DNA from 3 places in the Kineococcus sp. GCM10028916 genome. Region 2 is predicted to be linked to each of the others. Evidence: riboswitches for the same ligand, from Rfam matches in the RefSeq annotation. Region 2 holds a riboswitch; each other region holds the start of a gene.
The links. A riboswitch is a leader RNA that binds a small molecule or an ion and turns the genes downstream of it on or off. The one in region 2 is predicted to bind S-adenosylmethionine.
Positions count from the first base shown of each region.

Region 1 (6,525 bases), on a different contig from region 2:
CCCCGAGGTCGACCGCACGTTCCTGGCGGGAATCCTCACCCGGTTGCGCGACGTCGTCGGCCGCGGCCCCGAGCAGGTGATCCACGGGGAGCCGCACGAGGGGAACGTGCTGGCCACGGAGTCGGGAGCATGGTTCGTCGACCTGGAGACGTGCTGTCGCGGACCGGTCGAGTTCGACCTCGCCCACGCGCCCGACGACGTCGCCGACCACTACCCGGGACTCGACCCCGACCTGCTCCGGGACTGCCGGGCGCTGGTGCTCGCCATCGTCACGACGTGGCGCTGGGACCGCGACGACGCGCTGCCGAACGGGCGGGAACTCGGCCGGGAGTGGATCGCGCAGCTGCGGGCGATCACCGGGTGAACCGCCACACCACCAACGCGGGCTGCCCGAGGTAGGCGGCGTCGCTCGCCTCGGGGACGAGCGCCTCGAGCGACCACGGCCACTCGTTTCAGGTCCCCGGACCGTCCTGGCCGGGTCGGCCGGTCGTGGACCCGGACGGTACGGGTTCGACGCAGTCGAGCACCCGCAACCCGACGGAGAGCGCGGCGCGCAGCTGGGTGCCGACGGGGTGCACGAAACCCTCGATGCGCCGCGCCTCCCCCTCGGGGCCGGGGGAGGCCGGGATCGAGCCCCGGCGGATCCGGTCGGGGTGGACGTCGGAGACGACGAGGGTCCCACCGGGGCGCAGGACGCGGGCGAACTCCGCGAAGACCGGGGAGAGGTCGGGGACGTGGGAGAGGGCCAGGGCGCAGACCACCACGTCGGACGAGGCGTCGCCCACCGGGACCGCGTGCAGGTCGCCCGGGAGGAACTCGACGCCCGCGACCCGGGCCAGCGCCAGCATCTCCGGGGAACCGTCCACGCCGGTGACCCGGTGTCCGCGGGCTGCCAGCTCGGTGGACCAGCGGCCCGTCCCGCAGGCCAGGTCGAGGGCGTCCCCCGGAGCGAGGTCGTCGAGCCAGGGCAGGATCACGTCGGCGTCGCCGAAGGCGGTGTTGGGGACGTCGTAGCGCCGCGACCACTCGGCGTACCCCTCGCCCGGGGGCACCCGGGCCACGTCGAGACCGTCGCGCAGCCGGGGGTCGTCGCGCAGCCGGCGCACCTCGGCGAGGCGGCGTTCGACGAACTCCCGGCCGTGCCGGCCGTGACCCGTGGTGGCCCGCTGCAGGGCGAGTCCTTCGATCCCGAGCAGGACGGCGAGCGGGTGTTCGTGGACGGCGTCGGCCATGGCGGGTCTCTCAGGCGTAGCGACTCGGCGGGACGGGCAGCCCCATGTTCTCGCGCAGGGTCGCCGCGGGCAGTTCCGGCGGCAGCGCACCACGTCGCACGAGCAGCGGCACCACCTGCTCGACGAACTCCTCGAGCCCCGCGGGGACGGAGGAGAACGCGAGGGTGAAACCGTCGGCGGCCCCGTTCTCGAAGCGTTCCACCATCCAGTCCGCGACCTGCTCGGGCGTCCCGGGCAGGAACCGGCGGCGGAGCATCGTCCGGTACAGGTCGCGCAGCGTGAACCGCTCCGGGTCCGACTGCCGCTCCATGAGCTTGCGGACCCCCTCGAACACCGTCTGCACCTGGTTCGACCCGCCGCTGAAGTCGAACTCGAACCGTTCGTCGAGGGGGTGGCCGGAGAGGTCGACCCCGAGGTGGTGGGAGAGCCAGTCGAGGCTGAGACGGTCCGGGGTCAACGCCTCGATCTCGTCCACCCGTTCGAGCGCGCGCTCCGGCGTCTCGCCGAGGACGGGGGAGAGGGCGGGGAGGACCTTGAGGTGGGTGGGGTCGCGGCCGTTGTCCGCGGCGCGGCGCTTGTAGTCGTCGGCGAGCCTGCGGGCGCCCTCCAGCGGGGCGCTGCCGGGGACGAAGACGGCCTCGGCGTGCTTCCCGGCCAGCCGACGACCGTCCTCGGAGGAACCCGCCTGGAACAGCACCGGGTGGCCCTGCGGCGGACGGGGCAGGTTCAGTGGACCCCGGACGCGGAAGAACTCACCCTCGTGGTCGAGGACGTGCATCCCCGCCGGATCGGCGTAGCGGCCCGAGGTGACGTCGGGCCGGATCGCGTCGTCGTCCCAGCTGTCCCACAGGCCCTGCACGACCTCGACGTACTCGCCCGCCCGGCGGTAGCGCGCGGCGTGGTCCAGGTTCACGTCGAGACCGAAGTTGCGCGCCTCCTCGTCGCTGGCCGAGGTCACCAGGTTCCACCCGGCCCGCCCGGAGCTCAGGAAGTCCAGCGAACCGACCTGGCGGGCGGTGTGGAAGGGCTGGTTCCACGTCGTGGAGACGGTGGCGACCAGCCCGATGCGTTCCGTGCTGCGGGTGAGCGCGCCCAGGAGCCCGAAGGGTTCCGGGCGGACGTTGGCGACGTGCTCGACCCCGGAGGGGAAGCGGTCCCACACGTAGAGCTCGTCGGCGTAGAACAACGCCGTGAACCCGCCGCGCTCCGCGGTGCGGGCGAAGTCCTCGTAGTAGCCGTGGGTGAGGTAGTCGTCCGGGCGCCCGCCCGGGAGCCGCCAGCTCGTGAGGTGCTCGCCCCCGGGGTAGAAGAGCATCGCGGTGAGGATCACGAGCGGGCACGCTACTCGCGCCCCGACCGGGTGAAGCGCTTGACACGGGGCCCGCGGTCACCGTTCACTGGAGGAGCCATCCAGAGCGGCCGAGAGACCTGGCTCGTCGACGCCGCAGCAACCGCCTTCGGGTAGGTGCTTCCGCCAGGACCGATGGGAGAAGCTCCGTGCCTGAACACCGCCTGACGCGCCGTCTCGTGATCGACCTCCTGCGCAGCGCCGGGATGACCTGTCGGGGCTGAACGCCCGCCAGGTCCCCCGTTCACGCTCCCCGGAAGGTCCCGTCGATGTCGCACGTCCCGTTCCCGCACGGTTTCGCCACCCAGCAGGTCCACGCGGGTTCCTCGCCCGATCCCGCGACCGGTTCCCGCGTCACCCCCGTCCACCTGACCGCCGGGTTCGTCTTCGACGACTTCGAGCAGGCGCGTGCCCGCTTCGCCGGTGAGGACGACGGCTACGTCTACACCCGGATGGCCAACCCCACGACGACGGCGCTCGAGCAGCGCCTCGCCGTCCTCGAGCACGGCAGCGACGCGATCGTCGTCGGCACCGGCCAGGCCGCGATCACGGTGGCCCTGCTCGGCGTCCTCGGCGCCGGCGACCACGTCGTCGCCGCGGGGGACCTCTACGAGGGGTCCCGCGGCCTGCTCGTCGACAACTTCGGCCGGCTCGGGATCACCGTCGACTTCGTCGCCGACAGCACCGATCCCGCGGCGTGGGAGGCGGCGGTGCGCCCCGAGACCCGGGTGTTCTTCGCCGAGTCGATCGCGAACCCGAAGAACGTCGTCCTCGACGTGCCCGCCGTCGCGGCCGTGGCCCACCGGCACGGCATCCCGCTCGTCGTCGACAACACCTTCGCCACGCCCTACCTGTTGCGCCCCCTCGACCACGGCGCCGACGTCGTCGTGCACTCCGCGAGCAAGTTCCTCGCCGGGCACGGGGCGGCCCTGGGCGGCGCGATCGTCACGGGCGGTTCGTTCGACTGGAGCGGGTTCGACCACCTGAGCGCTCCGGCGAACGTCCTCGGCGGGGTCAGCTGGGTCGAGGCGCACGGGCCGCGACGGGCCTACGTCGAGCACACCCGGGCCGTCGTCGCCTCGCGGTTCGGGCCGACGATCTCCCCGTTCAACGCGTTCCTGGTCCAGCAGGGCCTGGAGACCCTGTCGTTGCGGGTGGCGCGGCAGACGTCGACGGCCCTGGAACTCGCCCGCTGGTTGGCGGCGCGTCCGGAGGTCGTGAGCGTCGACCACGCAGGACTCCCCGGCCACGGGACCTCCGCGGTCGCGCAGCGGTTGCTGCCGCGGGGCAGCGGCGCGGTGTTCTCCTTCACCCTCGAGGGTGGACGGGCTGCGGCGCAACGCTTCGTCGACGCCGTCGAGCTGTTCACCCGGATGACCCACGTCGGCGACGTCCGCTCGCTGGTCATCCACCCGGGGAGCACGACGCACGCCCACCGCACCGAGGCCGAACGCCTCGCCGCCGGGATCTGGCCGGGACTGGTGCGGCTCTCGATCGGGCTGGAGGAACGCGAGGACCTGCTCGCCGACCTGGAGCTCGCGCTCGCCGCCACGGTTCCCGCCGAGCTCCCCGTGGCGGTCTGAGGTGACGCGCCTGCAGCACTTCGGGTACTTCTTCTCCCGGGGTTTCGGCCCGCAGGGCTGGGGCCGGGACTACCAGGCGTGGAACGACGACTGGACGCGTCCCGACCTCTACGCCCACGCGGTCCGCGACCTCGAACGCGCGGGTTTCGACCTCGTGGTCATCGAGGACGCGATCTCGCTCGGCAACCCCGACACCCTCGACCTGCGGGTCCGCGCCGCCTACGGCGGGCCCAAGCACGACCCGCTGCTGCTCGCCCCGTACCTGTTCGCGGCGACCCGGCACCTCGGCGTCGTCCCCACGATCAACGCGGGGATCACCCCGCCCTACCTCGCCGCCCGGCAGGCCGCGACGCTGCAGCACCTCTCCGGCGACCGGTTCGGGATCAACCTGGTCACCGACGTCGGCAGCGCTCGTCACGTCGGGCTCGAACCCGTCGCGCACGACGTCGCCTACGACCGCGCCGAGGAGTGGATCGACGTCGTCCGCCGGTTGTGGCACAGCTGGGACCCGGACGCCCTCGTCGCGGACGCCGAGACCGGGCACTTCGCCGACGGGGCCAAGATCGACGCGTTCCAGCACCGGGGTGAGCACTTCCGCCTCGACGGACCGCTCAACGCGCTGCCCTTCGACGGCGGGGACCCGGTGGTCGTCTCGCCCGGGGGTTCCGCGCGCGGCCTGGGGTTCGCCGGGTCGCGTTCCGACGTGCAGCTGGCGCTGGCGCCGCTGCAGGTCGAGGAGGTGCGGGCCTACCGGGCGAAGGTGCTGGCGGCCGCCGCGCTCGCCGGTCGCAAACCCGCGGACGTCCGCGTGCTGTTCGTCGTCAAACCGGAACTGCTCACCAGCCGGGAGGAGGCCGACCGGGTCGTCGCCGCCTCCCGGCACGCCTCCGACGCCGTTCTGCACGAGGTGGCGCTCGCCTGGTCCAGCGACCTCGAGACCGACCTCACGGCACTCCCGCTGGACGCGCCGATCGATCCCGCGGTGTTCGGCGACCACGTCTCGCTCGGCACCCTCACCGCGTTGCGCGGGGACACCCCGGACGCCCCGCTGCGGGAACTGCTGGCCCGCAAGGCCCGCAAGGGGCGTCTCGGCGATCGCAGCGGACTGGTCGGGACGGCGGAGGAGTTCGCCGACCTCGTCGAGGAGTTCGGTGCGGACGCCGACAACGACGGGTTCCTGCTCTCCGGGGACCTGCACCCGGTGACGTTGCACCGGTTCCTGGACGACCTCGTCCCGGTGCTGCGCCGGCGGGGGATCCTGCGCAGCGGGTACGGCGGCGGTGGGTTGCGGGGCAACCTCTTCGAGTTCTAGCCCGGGTCGAGTCCCAGCCCGGTCCGGGTCCTAGGCCAGGAACTCGCGGACGCCGTGGCGGAGCCGTTCCAGCGCCGTCGCGGTGGCCGCGGGGTCCCCCGGGAACTCCAGGGAGTGGTCGGCGCCGACGAACTCGAGAACCTCGCGGTCGCTCTCGTGGGCCAGGGTCCGGTTCCACGACGGGTCGGCCGTCCCGCCGACGAGCAGGGTGTTCGCGTGCGAGCGGGCGGCGGCGAGCCCCACCGCCGGCTCGTCGAGCAACGGCGTCAGCCAGATGCCCGCGAGCGCGAGGTCCGCGGCCACGGGCAGGGCCAGCGTGGTCAGCGACTTCGCGACGACGAAGTTCGGGCGGAGGTCGTGCAGCAGGGCCCGCACCAGGTCGGGGGTGTCCGCCGTGGTGGGGGCGGGACCGTCCCAGGAGAGGGTCAGCACCCGGTGCCCGGCGGCGAGCAGTTCGTCGCGGACCACCCGCAGGACGGGCTGGTCGGCGTCGTAGCCGCGCCCCGGCAGCACCAGCGTGGGTGCTCCCGGGGCGTGGCCCGCGGAGTCGATCCTCATCGGTGCGGGATCAGCTCGGGTCGGCGCCGAGGACGACCTCGAACTCCAGGAGCGAGGCGCCGGTGGCGACCGGCTTGGCCCGCTCGCCCGCGTGGGCGGCCTGCGCGCCACCGCCGGCCCAGGCCTGGAACGCCTCCTCCGTCTCCCACTTCGTGTAGACGAAGTAGCGGGTCTCCCCCGAGACGGGGCGCAGGAGTTCGAAACCGAGGAACCCGGGGGTTCCCTCGACCGCACCCATCCGGGCGCCGAACCGGCGCTCCAGTTCGGGCCCGCCATCCTCGGGGACCTCGATCGCGTTGATCTTCACGACAGCCATGCCGACAGCGTCTCAGGGTCAGTCGGCGATGGCGGCGACCGGGGGTGTCCTCGCCGCACGTCGCGCCGGCAGCACCGAGGCGAGCACCCCGGCGAGCGCGGCGACGACGACGATCCCCCCGACCTGACCCCACGGCACGGCGAGCACGACCGGCATCTCGGCGCTGAGCACCGAGG
Region 1 is NZ_JBHTFM010000013.1:196,704-203,228, reverse strand. Features, by position in the region: gene ACFQ46_RS12405 (phosphotransferase) at 1-364, shown strand, start outside; gene ACFQ46_RS12400 (class I SAM-dependent methyltransferase) at 453-1,232, opposite strand; gene ACFQ46_RS12395 (NtaA/DmoA family FMN-dependent monooxygenase) at 1,243-2,562, opposite strand; SAM riboswitch class I at 2,636-2,722, shown strand; gene ACFQ46_RS12390 (O-acetylhomoserine aminocarboxypropyltransferase/cysteine synthase family protein) at 2,850-4,163, shown strand; gene ACFQ46_RS12385 (LLM class flavin-dependent oxidoreductase) at 4,165-5,475, shown strand; gene ACFQ46_RS12380 (alpha/beta hydrolase) at 5,506-6,033, opposite strand; gene ACFQ46_RS12375 (antibiotic biosynthesis monooxygenase family protein) at 6,044-6,349, opposite strand; gene ACFQ46_RS12370 (ABC transporter permease) at 6,368-6,525, opposite strand, start outside.
Region 1: linked by a shared signal. The riboswitch ahead of ACFQ46_RS12390 (O-acetylhomoserine aminocarboxypropyltransferase/cysteine synthase family protein) and the one ahead of ACFQ46_RS09545 (methionine ABC transporter ATP-binding protein) in region 2 are both predicted to bind S-adenosylmethionine.

Region 2 (6,525 bases):
ACCGCGGTAGTGCACCGTCCAGGTGACGAGCCGGGGATCGGTGGCGACGGCCCGCCGGGGCAGCAGCGCCGCCCCGACCGGCGACCCCGGGTCGCGCAGGACGTCCAGCAGGGGCGCCGACTCGACGATGCGGCCCTGCTCGAGGCGGGCCACGGAGTCCGCGACCTCGACGACCGTGTCCATCTCGTGGGTGATGAACAGGATGGACAGCCCCAGGTCGTCGCGCAGTTCGCGCAGCAAGGCCACGATCGAGGCCGTCGAGCGCGGGTCCAGCCCGGAGGTCGCCTCGTCGGAGAGCAGGACGCTCGGGCGCAGGGCCAGGGCGCGGGCGATCCCGACGCGCTGGCGCTGACCGCCGGAGAGTTCGTGCGGGTAGCGGCCGGCCAGGTCGGCCAGGCCCACCCGTTCCAGCAGTTCGGCGACCCGGGCGCGCCGCTCGCGGGGGACGACCCCGAGGTAGCGCAACGGGAGTTCGACGTTCTGGGCGGCGGTGCGCCGGGTCTGCAGCCCGTCGGACTGGAAGATCGTGCCGATGCGGCGACGGGCTTCGCGCAGCCGTCCCTCCCCGAGGTGGGTGAGGTCCTGGCCGCCGACGAGCACGGAACCCGACGTGGGCCGGGTCAGCAGGGTCACGCACTGGGCGAGGGTGCTCTTGCCGGCCCCGCTCGGCCCGACGACGGCGGTGATGCTGCCGGCGGGGACGAGCAGGTCGAGGCGGTCCAGGACGGTGGTGCTCCCGTAGGTCTTGGTGAGCTGTCTCAGCTCGATCATGGCTCGATCACGTCGTCTCCAGGGCGGCGTGGGGCGCGCGAGGGCGCGGCGGGGGAGCGTCGGGCGGACCGGCGCAGGGGGGACCGCCGGACGGGGTGGCCCGGGGTGTTCAGCGGGGAGTGCGGACGCTCAGCGTCGACAGGTCTGGTGGGACACGTGCGTCTCCTTCAACGTCCTTACCCGCGACACCCGCGGGTCGGGTCATCACCCGGAGCACCCCACGACGGAAGGAGGGTTGCCGACCAGCGAGCCGGGGCTTCGCGCTGGTACTCATGACCTGATCCGACAGTGACAGTCGAACCGGGGTCCGTCAAGCGGTTCGGGAAGGTACCGGATATCCGCACCCGGCTTCGAAATCGTTCGTGCGCAACGGCTTGCGCCGGACCCCTCCGGTGCCGGGCCGGCCCGAGTCGCTGCGGGGCCGCCGGCGAGGCGTTACAGTTCGCAGGACCATCCAGAGCGGCCGAGAGATCTGGCTCGACGACGCCGCAGCAACCCGAGCCCGGGTGCTACCGCCAGGACCGATGGAGGAGCACCACCATGTCCGTGAACGAGCCGCTGAAGTTCGCCTACTGGGTCCCGAACGTGTCGGGCGGTCTGGTCGTCTCCACGATCGAGCAGCGCACCAGCCACGACCCGGCCTACAACGTCGCCGTCGCCCAGGCCGCCGAACGCGTGGGTTTCGAGTACGCCCTGACCCAGGTCCGCTACCTCGCCTCCTACGGGGCGGACGCGCAGCACGAGTCGACGTCGTTCTCGCTGGCCCTGCTGCTGGCGACGCAGAAGCTCAAGGTCATCGCCGCGGTGCACCCCTTCTTCTGGCACCCCGGGGTCCTCGCGAAGTTCGCCGCGACCACCCAGGAACTCACCGACAACCGCCTCGCGCTGAACGTCGTCTCCGGCTGGTTCAAGAACGAGGCGACCCAGCTCGGGGTCACCTGGCACGAGCACGACGACCGCTACCGCCAGTCCGAGGAGTTCATCGCCCTGCTGCGCGGGGTGTGGACCGAGGACGGTTACAGCCAGCAGGGTGAGTTCTTCAGCGCCGAGGACATCACGTTCCGCCCGCAGCCCAAGGTGCAGCCGGAACTGTTCCAGGGTGGCAACTCGACGGCTGCGCAGGCGATGGCCGGCCGGGTCAGCGACTGGTACTTCATGAACGGCAAGTCGATCGCCGCCGCCGCCGCCGGGGTGCGCGAGGTCAGCGCCCTCGCCGCCGGCAACGGCCGCTCGGTGCGGTTCGGGCTCAACGGTTTCGCCGTCGTCCGCGACACCCGGGACGAGGCCGAGGCTGTCCTCGAGGAGATCATCGCCAAGGCCGACCGCACCAAGGTCGAAGGTTTCGGCGCCGCCGTCCAGGAGGCCGGGAACTCCACCAGGGACGGCAAGGGCATGTGGGCCGACAGCGAGTTCCGCGACCTCGTCCAGTACAACGACGGTTTCCGCACCGGTCTCGTCGGGACGCCCGACGAGGTCGCTCGCCGCATCCTGGCCTACCGCCTGGTCGGGGTGGACCTGCTGCTGCTCGGCTTCCTGCACGTCAAGGAGGAGGTCGAGGCGTTCGGCGAGCTCGTCATCCCGAAGGTGCGCGAACTCGAGGCCCGCCTCGTCGCGGGCGAGGACCTGGACCTCGGCGCGGAACTCGACGAGGCCGTCGTCGCGGCGACCACCCCGGTCCCCGCCTGACGCTGCGCCCACTCGCGGGGGTGGAAGCTCACCTCGTGCACCGCCGTGGCGGAAGACCACCCAGCCCGCCCGTGGCACCCTGGGTGCGTGCGGTGCGGACCGGGACTCCTCGTGATCACCCTCGCGGCGCTCCTGGCCGCGTGCTCGCCCGCCGCCTCACCGGCCCCCGCACCGACGCCCGCCGCGAGCGCCGAGGTCCGGGTGGCGGCCCCCTCGCCGAGCACCCCTGCGCCCGTCGTCGTGCTCGACCCCGGCCACAACGGCGGGAACGCCGCGAACCCCGCAGCGATCGACGCACTGGTGCCCGCGGGCGGCTTCGAGAAGCCCTGCAACACGACGGGGACCAGCACCGACGCCGGCTACCCCGAGCACGCCTACGCCTTCGACGTCGCCCTGCGCACCGCTGACCTGCTGCGGGCCCGGGGCGTCACCGTCGTGCTGACCCGCGACGACGACACCGGGGTCGGGCCCTGCGTCGACGCCCGTGCCGCCATCGCCGACGCCGCCGGTGCGGCGCTCACGGTCTCCATCCACGCCGACGGGGCCGCGGCGAGCGCCCGCGGGTTCCACGTCGTCGAACCCGCGCTCGCCCCCGACGGCGGCAACGCGGCCGTGCTGGCCGTCTCCGACGTCGCGGCGCGGGACCTGCTCGCGTCCTTCGGGACGGCCACCGGCCTGCCCCGGGCCGACTACCTCGGCGACCTCGTCGAACCGGGGCTGACCCGGCGTTCCGACCTCGCCGGGCTCAACCTCGCGCGGACGCCGTCGGTGCTGCTGGAGTCGGCCAACATGCGCAACGCCGAGGAGGCCGCCCTCGTCTCGGACCCGGACTTCCGGGCCACCGCCGCCCGGGGAATCGCCGACGGTGTCACGGCCTTCCTCGCGCGCGACGGGTCCTGAGACCGTTTACCGTTCGGGGGTGACCCTCGCACCGACCGCCGATCTGACCGAACTCGTGGTCCTGCTGACCGAGGACGGCACACCGTGCGGGACCGCGCTGAAGTCCCAGGTCCACCACACCTCGACGCCGTTGCACCTGGCCTTCTCGTGCTGGCTGCTCGACGACGCCGGCCGCACCCTGCTGACCCGACGGGCGGCGACGAAGCGCACCTGGCCGGGGGTCTGGACCAACTCCTTCTGCGGCCACCCCGGTCCGGGGGAGGAGCCCGCGGACGCCGTGGTCCGCCGCTCCGTCCAGGAGCTCGGGATCGAGGTGGAGGGCGTGACGTCGCTGCTGCCGAGCTTCCGCTACCGCGCGGTCATGGCGGACGGCACCGTCGAGAACGAGGTCTGCCCCGTCTTCACCGCGCGCATCGCCACCGGGTCGGGGGAACTGGTCCCCGACCCGAGCGAGGTCGACGAGTTCCGCTGGGTCCACCTCGACGAGCTCCGCGAGCAGATCGCCGCGGACCCCTCGCCGTTCAGTCCGTGGATGTTGTGGCAGTGGGAGCAGTTCCCCCGCTGACCTCCGGGTCCAGGCGGATGACGGTCGCCCCCGCGATCGACGTGTGCACCCCCGGGCCGGGGGTGAGCAGCAGGACCTGGGTCGAGGGTGCGACCCGTTCGAAGACCACCCCGAGTCGTTGCAGCCGTAGCGGATCGGAGTGGCCGAGGGCGTCGTCGAGGACGACGGGGACCCCGTCGGCGGGGTCGACGAGCGTCGCGCACGCCAACCGGGTCAGCACGGCGAGCTGTTCGCGCGCGCCCGTCGACAACTGCTCGTAAGGGACGGTGCGACCCTCCAGCGTGCGGTCGAGGATGCGCAGTTCGTCGTCCAGGCCGATGCGGAAGCTCTCGCCGTAGACGGTGCGGCCGAGTTCCTCGAGCCGGTCCGCGAACGGTGACACGTAGCGGCGCCGCAACACCCCGCGGTGACGTTCCAGGGTGTCGCGCAGCAACCGGGCCGCGGCCGCCCGCCGGGTGAGGCTCTCGAGTTCCCCCTCGAGGCGGGCGACGCGGGACTCCGCCTCGTCCCAGACCTCCTGGCGGGCCTCACCGCCCATGACGGAGAGCCGGGCCTCCAGCCGCAGCAGGTCGCTGGTGAGCCCGTCGCGCCGTCCCACCAGCTCGGTGAGCCTGGACTGGACCTGCTGCGCCCGCCGCAGGGTCGCGTCGGCGTCGCGGGCCGCGAGGTCGGCCTCGAGGTCGGCGACCTCCGCCGCGGCGGTGTCCGCCGCGGTGTCCGCGGCGGTCAGGGCGCGGGCCAGCGCGTCGTCGTCCTGCTCGGCACGGGACTGCTCGAGCCGGAGCGCGGCCCCCTCGACCTCGGTGCGGGCGACCTCGAGAGCGGCCGTGCGGGTGGCGAGCTCGCCGGCGAGGGCGTCGGCGTGCCGGGCGGCCGCGGCCGCCGTCGTGGCCGCCTCACGGGCCCCGCGGCGGCTGCGCAGCGACGTCTCCCGGGTCTCGGCCTCCCGCGTCCGGGCCGCAGCCAGGTCGGGGACCTCACCGTCGCCGATCACCAGGTCGGCCGCGAGCCGGTCGACCTCGGCGCGCAGCTCGTCCGCACCGGCCTCCGCGCTCAGCTGGGTCAGGTGCGCGCGGGCCAGGTCGAGGGCGCTCTGCGCGCTGCGGCGCTCCTCGTGGGCGGCCCGGGCGGCGGCGACGTCCTCGACACCGGCGTCCTCCAGCCGCGCCGCGAGGTCCCGCTCGGCGCGTTCCAGGTCCTCGGCCAGGGGACCGGTGTCCGCACCGGGCAGCACCCGGACGGCGGCGAAACCCGCGACGTCGATCTCCAGCGGCCGCGTCGCGGAGAGCTCGGCCACGGTGCCGGCCGGGACGGGGACGCCGTCCACGAGGACCTCGACGGCGGTGGCCTCGACGACGACCCGGGCGGCGACGGCCTCGGCGCGGGCGCGCAACCCGCCGGCCGTGTCGGCGGCGACCTCGACGGCGCGCACAGCGGCGGCGTCGACCCGGTGCCGGGCGAGCGCCTCGGTGGCCGCCCGGACCTCCTCCGCGGCGGTGGTGACGGCGGCGAGCCGCCGGCGCACCTGCCGCAGCGTCGCGCCGTCCTGACTGCGACGCAGCGTGTCCTGGGCCCCGTCGGCGGCGTCCTGGGCGTCGTCGGCGGCCTGCGCGGCCTCGGTGGCGGCGCTCGCGGCGGTGGTCGCGACCGCCCGGGCGCGCTCGGCCTCCCGGGTCAGGGTGGCGAGACGGGTGGTCTCCTGCTCGACCGCGAGCGCCCGGGCGTGCACGTCCGCGACCGCACGCGAGCGACGCTCCTGCGCGCCGGCGACCTCGGCCCGGGCGCGGCGGGTGTGCTCGGCGCGGGTGCGGGCCTCGAGGAGCTTCGAGCGCCGGTCGCCGAGGTCGGCGACGAGCTGCACCAGCGACTCCGCCTCCGCGGTCGTGGCCTCCACCTCGATCTGGAGCGTCCGGCGGGCGGCGCTGAGTTCGGCGTGCTCGCGCGAGTCCTCGGCGAGGAGGTCGAGGGCCTCCCGGGCGTGCGTGGCCGCCACGCGCGCCTCGGCGAGCTCCTCCGCGCACGTGCGGTGCCGGGAGGTCGGACGCCCCGTGCTCGTCCAGAACTCCGCGTAGCGCTCGCCGATAGCGTCGAGCAGGGTCTGCGCACCGTCCCCGTCGTGGTCCTCGCCGGAACCGGCGGCCGCGTCGAGGGCGGCGGCGAGCGCGGAGCTGCCGCTGAGGCTCGCGTCGAGGGAGGCGCCCTGCAGCATCCGCAGCGCGTCCCAGAGCCGCGTGTCCAGGGTCTCGGTGAGGATGTCGCGGACGCGGCGGTGCGCGTCGTCCCCCGTCAGCTGCTCCAGCCGCGGGCGGTGGACGGTGAGCGTGGTCGCGGGCCGGCTGTGCCACTGCTTGCGCAGGGTGAACCGGTAGGGGCCGGTGCTGATCTCGGCCTCGACGGCGCTCGGGGCGTCGCGGTGCACGGGCTTCACCGCGAGGACGGACGCCTTCTTCGAGGAGTGCTTCTCGGTGAGCAGCATGTCGAGCGCCTCGAGCATCGAGGACTTCCCGACCTCGTTCGCGCCCTCGAGGACGACGACCCCGGTGTCGGGCAGGGTCAGTTCGCGGTGCCGGACACCGCGGAAGTCGTCGAGCACCAGGCGGTGG
Region 2 is NZ_JBHTFM010000008.1:42,537-49,061, forward strand. Features, by position in the region: gene ACFQ46_RS09545 (methionine ABC transporter ATP-binding protein) at 1-771, opposite strand, end outside; SAM riboswitch class IV at 939-1,049, opposite strand; SAM riboswitch class I at 1,219-1,302, shown strand; gene sfnG (dimethylsulfone monooxygenase SfnG) at 1,312-2,457, shown strand; gene ACFQ46_RS09555 (N-acetylmuramoyl-L-alanine amidase) at 2,569-3,357, shown strand; gene idi (isopentenyl-diphosphate Delta-isomerase) at 3,377-3,922, shown strand; gene ACFQ46_RS09565 (AAA family ATPase) at 3,879-6,525, opposite strand, start outside.

Region 3 (6,525 bases), on a different contig from region 2:
GACGTCAAGGGTCTGGCCGCGGTCAAGGAGGAGGTCGAGCGCAGCCTCGACCTGTTCCTCGCGGCCCGCACCTTCCGGACGCAGATGGGCGGACGGCCCCGGCGCGGACTCCTGTTCGAGGGCTCGCCCGGCACCGGCAAGACGCACATGGCCAAGGCCATGGCCCGTGAGGCGGGCGTCCCCTTCCTCTTCGTCTCCGCGACCAGCTTCCAGTCGATGTGGTACGGCGCGACGGCCCGCAAGCTCCGCTCCTACTTCAAGGCCCTGCGCAAGGCGGCCCGTCGTGAGGGTGGCGCCATCGGGTTCATCGAGGAGATCGACGCCATCGCCGGCGCCCGCGGCGGCATGAGCGCCATGACGCCCCTGGACGCCGACGCCGCCACCGGGATCGTCGGCTGCGGAGGGCTCACCAACCTCGCGATGTCCTTCCCCGCCACGGGCCGGCCGGCGCTGCGGACGGAACGCCTGGCCAGCAGCGAAGGTGCGAGCGGGGTCGTCAACGAACTGCTCGTGCAGATGCAGTCCTTCGACGAACCCACCACGTCCGAACGACTGCAGGGCTGGTTCATCGACACCGCCAACCGGTTCCTGCCCCAGCACCGCCGGCTGCAGCGGCCGAAGAGCGAACCCGTCGAGATCCTGCTCATCGCCGCGACCAACCGCGCCGACTCCCTCGACCCGGCCCTGCTGCGTCCCGGCCGTTTCGACCGCCGGCTCAGCTTCGGCCTGCCGGACAAGGTCGGCCGCCGGGAACTCGTCGACCACTTCCTGTCCCGCAAGGCCCACGAGGCCCCGCTCGAAGAGGACGAACGTCGCGACGCGCTCGCCGGGATCACCAACGGGTACTCGCCGGTGATGATCGAGAGCCTGCTCGACGAGGCCCTCGTCAACGCCGTCCGTCGCGGTGCCGACGGGATGAACTGGAGCGACGTCGAGCAGGCCCGCCTGGTGACCGAGGTCGGCCTCGGCCAGCCCGTCGGCTACACCGACCACGAGGCGCGGCTCATCGCGACCCACGAAGCCGGGCACGCCACGATCGCCTGGCTCGTCGCCCCGCAGCGCCGCCTCGAGGTCCTGACGATCATCAAGCGCGCCAACGCGTTGGGGTTGCTCGCCCACGGTGACGCCGAAGACGTCTACACCCGTTCCCGCAGCGAACTCGCCGGGCTGATCAAGATCGCGTTCGGCGGTCAGGTCGCCGAGGAGTTCTTCTTCGGCGACGTCTCGACCGGCCCGGCCGGCGACCTGCAGTCCGCGACGCAGGTCGCGGCGCAGATGGTCGGTTCGGCGGGCATGGCCGGGACCCTGGTCTCGTTCGCGGCCGTCCAGCAGGGCGCGTTCGCCGACGGGAACCTCGTCTCCCACGTCCTCGGCGACTCCGAGGGACGGCGGCTGGTGGAGAACCTGCTGACCGAGCAGAAGGAGTTCGTCCGCGAACTCATGGACCGCAACCGCCACCTGGTGGCGGCGCTGCGCGACGCGCTGCTGGAGCGGCACGAACTCATCGGTCACGAGATCACCGACGTGCTCGAGGCGGCGCAGGCCGCCCACGAGGCGCAGTCCGCACCGTCCCGGGTCATCGACCTGCGGGACACCACCTCCGGCGTCGTCCGGGGGATCTAGGACTCGTCGGGGTCGTCGCCGCAGGAGGGGAGCGACGACCGCGACGCAGGAACTCGCGCACCGTGGGAGGCCGGGGGGCCTCCGGGGGCGGTGGCGCGGGAACACAGGAACGGGAACGGTTGCTCCGGGGGGCTGGAGCAGACGTTCCCGTTCTGCTGTCCGCCGCCGCGCGATCGGCCACCCGCGGAGCGGGCTGGACCCTCCCTCCCCACCTGTGGTTCCCTGGTCCCAGGTCATGAGCGCCAGCGACAAGCCCCGGCTCGCTGGCCGGCAACCCTCCTCGTCGTGGGGTGCCCCGGGTGACGACCTGACCTGGTGCTCCGGCACGGGTAAGGACGCCGTCCCTCCCGTTCCGGACGCCGACGCGTCCACGATCGAGGAGAGCTCCGTGAGCACCACCCTGGAACCCACCGCCGAACCCGATGTGCGGGAACGCTTCACGCCGCTGCTGCAACGGATCGCGGCCGGTACCGTGACGCGCGAGCAGGACCACGAACTGCCACGGGACCAGGTCCGGGAACTCCTCGACGCCGGGTTCGGTCGGTTGCGCATCCCCGTCGAGGAGGGTGGTGGCGGTCTCGACCTCGTCGAGTTCACCGACCTGCTGGTCGACCTCGCGGCCGCCGACTCGAACCTGCCGCAGATCTTCCGCGGCCACATCGCCTGGGTGGAGCAGGTCCTGAGCCTGCCGGTGGGGGAGTACCGCTCGCGCTGGATCGCGCGGCTGGTCGCGGGGGAGATGGTCGGGAACTCCTGGAGCGAGGTCGGTGACGGGGTCACCGGTGAGCAGCAGACGATCGTCACCACCCGGGACGGACGCACCGCGATCTCGGGCCGGAAGTACTACACGACCGGCACGATCTACGCCGACTGGACCGACGCGACCGCCCGCCGACGCCTCCCGGACGGCACCTACGAGGTCGTGACCGCCCTGGTGCCCGTCCGGGGTCGAGGGGTTCGCGTCTCCGACGACTGGGACGGTTTCGGGCAGCAGCTCACCGGGACCGGGACCCTCGAGCTCGACGACGTGGAGATCGACGCCGACGACGTCTCCCCGTTCACCACCCGGTTCCGCTACCAGACCGCGCTGTACCAACTCGTCCTGCTGGCCGTGCACGCCGGGATCGCCGCGGCGGTCGAACGCGACACCGCGCACGAGGTCCGCACCCGGACCCGCAGCTACACCCACGGGTTGGCCCCGCTCGTCAGGAACGACGCCCAGGTGCTGTCGGTGGCCGGCGAGATCTCCTCGATCGCGTTCACCGCCCGCTCCCTGACCCGCGCTGCGGCGCAGGCGGTCCAGTCCGCCGCCGACACCGCACACCGGCCGGGGACGGCGGCGGACCGGGCGGCGAACGTCGAGGCCGAGATCCGGACCGCCCAGGCCCAGGTCGTGCTCTCGGACACCGTCCCGCGCGCCGCGACGCTGCTCTTCAACACCCTCGGCGCGTCGGGCACCTCACGGGCCCGCGACCTCGACCGGCACTGGCGCAACGCCCGCACGGTGGCCTCGCACAACCCGGTGATCTACAAGCAACGGATCGTCGGCGACTGGTCGGTCAACGGCACCGAACCGCCGTTCGTGTGGGACGTCGGCACCCACGCCTCCGTCGTTCAGGCGGAGGGCGCGACCCGGTAGTGGTAGGCGTGGTGGACGGTGAAACCGGCGCCCTCGTACAACGCGCGGGCGCCGGCGTTGTCGCCCTGCACCTGCAGGTAGGTCGAGGCCGCGCCGCGGTCGCGGGCCCAGTCGGCGACCTCCGCGAGCAGGCGGGCACCCAGCCCCCGCCGCCGGTGCGAGGGCGCGGTCTCGACGGCCGTCACCCCGGCCCAGCCGGGGGAGAGGGATCCGCGGGCGATCGCCACGGTCTCCTCGCCGTCGAGGACGCGCAGGAAGACCTGCTCGTCGGCGGAGACGAGGATCCGGCGGCCGGCGGGCGGGACGTCGGGACGACCCTGGTAGTGGTAGCGCGCCAGCCACGCGGCGTCGGGTTCCCCGCCGCGCTCGACGTGCAGGCCGATCGGGAGCGGCGCCTCGCCCGCCCCGGGCAGGTCGTCCGTGGCGGCCGTCATGACCACCGTCGGCGTGCGGACGCTCCAGCCGCGGGCCGCGAGGTCGTCGACCAGCGGCACGCCCGCTCCGAGCCCGTCGGCCGGGTGGGCCACCGCGACCACCGCCGGCAGACCGCGCTCGGCGTAGAAGCGCTCGACCCGCTCGATCGCGTCCGCCACCCCGGGCTCACCCAGCGCCAGCGCGGAGTTGCCCCGGCCGGTGAACCCCTCGCTCGCCCGCAACCGCCAGGTGCCGAGGTCGAGTCGTTCCAGCGGACGCCAGTGCTCCGCCATCACCCGCTCGAGGTCGTCGGTGCCGATCGCGGTGTGCGGGGGGCCCTTGCGGGCCGGCGGTGGCGGGACGACCTTGGCCGCGAGGACGTCCGCGCGGGCGAGCGTGACCTCGCCGCGGCGGGTCCGGACCCGCAGCGTGGTGTCGTCCGCGGCGACCAGGTCGCCCAGCGCGTCGGAGGCCGCGCCGTCGGGGAGGCGGTGTCGCACGACCACCCGGGAACCCACCTGGAGGTCCTCGATCACGTGCGTGCGGGTGACCTCGGCCACTGCGCTGCCCCCCGAGGTGGTGGTCGTGCACGACGATCGACGTGCGTCGGCGATACTAGGCAGCGCGTCCGGCCGCCCGTCCGCCGGAGGAGGAGGACAACCCGTGACCTACGTCATCGCGCAGCCCTGCGTCGACGTCAAGGACAAGGCCTGCATCGAAGAGTGCCCGGTCGACTGCATCTACGAAGGCAAGCGATCGCTCTACATCCAGCCCGACGAGTGCGTGGACTGCGGAGCGTGCGAGCCCGTCTGCCCGGTCGAGGCGATCTACTACGAGGACGACGTCCCCGACCAGTGGTCCGCCTTCACCGCCGCCAACGTCGAGTTCTTCGACACGGTCGGCTCGCCCGGTGGCGCCGCCAAGATGGGCGTCATCGACTCCGACCACCCGGTGGTCGCCGCGGTCCCGCCGCAGGGCGAAGGCCACTGAGGTGAGCGCGCCGACCCAGCAGCACCCGCCGCGCCGCCGGGTCGGCGCGTCCCTGCCCGACTTCCCCTGGGACTCCCTCGCGGGGGCCAAGGCCCTCGCGGCGGCCCACCCCGGGGGGATCGTCGACCTCTCGGTCGGCACCCCCGTCGACGCGACCCCCGAGGTCGTGGCCGAGGCGTTGCGCTCGGCCGCCAACGCCCCCGGGTACCCCCAGACCTACGGCACCGCCCCGCTGCGCGAGGCCGTCGCGGCCTGGTTCGCCCGACGCCGGGGTGTCGCGACCCTCGATCCCGACGGGGTCCTGCCCACGGTCGGTTCCAAGGAACTGGTCGCCTGGCTGCCCCTGCTCCTCGGCCTCGAGGCGGGTGACGTCGTCGCCCACCCGTCGGTCGCGTACCCGACCTACGACGTCGGGGCGCGCCTGGCCCGGGCCACCCCGCTGGGCGCCGACACCGTCGAGGAGCTCGACGCCGCCTGGGAGACCGGGTCCCGCATCCGGCTGCTCTGGCTGAACTCCCCGTCCAACCCGACCGGCGCCGTGCGCACGGTCGAGGAGCTCGCCGCCCTCGTCGCCTGGGCCCGGGCCCACGACGTGGTCGTGGCCTCCGACGAGTGCTACGCCGAACTCGGCTGGGACGAGGCGCACGACGTGACCCGCGGTGGTCTCGTGCCCTCCGTCCTCGACCCGCGGGTGTGTGACGGTGACCACACCGGACTGCTCGTCGCCTACTCCACCTCGAAGCAGTCGAACCTCGCCGGCTACCGCGCCGCGTTCGTGGCGGGTGACGTCGCGCTGGTGCGGGAACTGCTCGAACTGCGCAAGCACGCCGGGATGATCGTGCCCTGGCCCGTGCAGGTCGCCCTGCAGGCCGCGGTGAGCGACGACGGGCACGTCGCGGCGCAGCGCGAGCGCTACCGCGCCCGGCGCGACCTGCTGCGTCCGGCGTTGCAGCGCGCGGGTTTCCGGATCGACCACTCCGGCGCCGGGTTGTACCTCTGGAGCACCCGGGCGGAACCCAGCCGGACCACGATCGACCTGCTGGCGCAGCGGGGGATCCTCGCGGCCCCCGGGGACTTCTACGGACCGCCCGGGGCCCAGCACGTCCGGATCGCGCTGACGGCGACCGATGAACGCATCGCGGAGGTCCCCGCCCGTCTGGCGGACCTCGCCTGACCGTGCCCACGCGGGTGCCCTCCACAGGTGTGACGGACCTGTGTTGGGCACCGTCGGCGGGGGCGGGTACGGTCGGCGGCATGGCTGACTCCGTGACGCTGAAGCACGCAGGTGGCGAGCTCGACCTCCCCGTGACCCCTGCCACCGAGGGTGCTGCCGGCTTCGGCATCGGCAGTCTCCTCAAGGAGACCGGACTGGTCACCCTCGACTCCGGCTTCACCAACACCGCCTCCTGCACGTCGGCGGTCACCTACATCGACGGCGACGCCGGGATCCTGCGCTACCGCGGGTACCCCATCGAGCAGCTCGCCGAGAAGTCCACGTTCGTCGAGACGAGCTACCTGCTCATCTACGGGCACCTGCCCTCGGCGAGCGAGCTGTCCGGCTTCACCGAGCGGATCCAGCGGCACACGCTGCTGCACGAGGACCTCAAGCGGTTCTTCGACGGGTTCCCCCGCGACGCCCACCCCATGCCCGTGCTCTCCAGCGCCGTCAGCGCGCTGTCGACGTTCTACCCCAACTCCCTCAACCCCTTCGACGAGGAGCAGGTGGAACTCTCCACCATCCGCCTCCTCGCCAAGCTGCCGACGATCGCGGCCTACGCGCACCGCAAGTCGCTGGGCCAGCCCCTGCTCTACCCGGACAACCGCCTCGGCCTCGTCGAGAACTTCACCCGCCTCGCCTT
Region 3 is NZ_JBHTFM010000006.1:101,512-108,036, reverse strand. Features, by position in the region: gene ACFQ46_RS07700 (AAA family ATPase) at 1-1,623, shown strand, start outside; SAM riboswitch class IV at 1,855-1,965, shown strand; gene ACFQ46_RS07695 (acyl-CoA dehydrogenase family protein) at 2,012-3,262, shown strand; gene ACFQ46_RS07690 (GNAT family N-acetyltransferase) at 3,238-4,212, opposite strand; gene fdxA (ferredoxin) at 4,340-4,666, shown strand; gene dapC (succinyldiaminopimelate transaminase) at 4,668-5,840, shown strand; gene ACFQ46_RS07675 (citrate synthase) at 5,921-6,525, shown strand, end outside.
Region 3: linked by a shared signal. The riboswitch ahead of ACFQ46_RS07695 (acyl-CoA dehydrogenase family protein) and the one ahead of ACFQ46_RS09545 (methionine ABC transporter ATP-binding protein) in region 2 are both predicted to bind S-adenosylmethionine.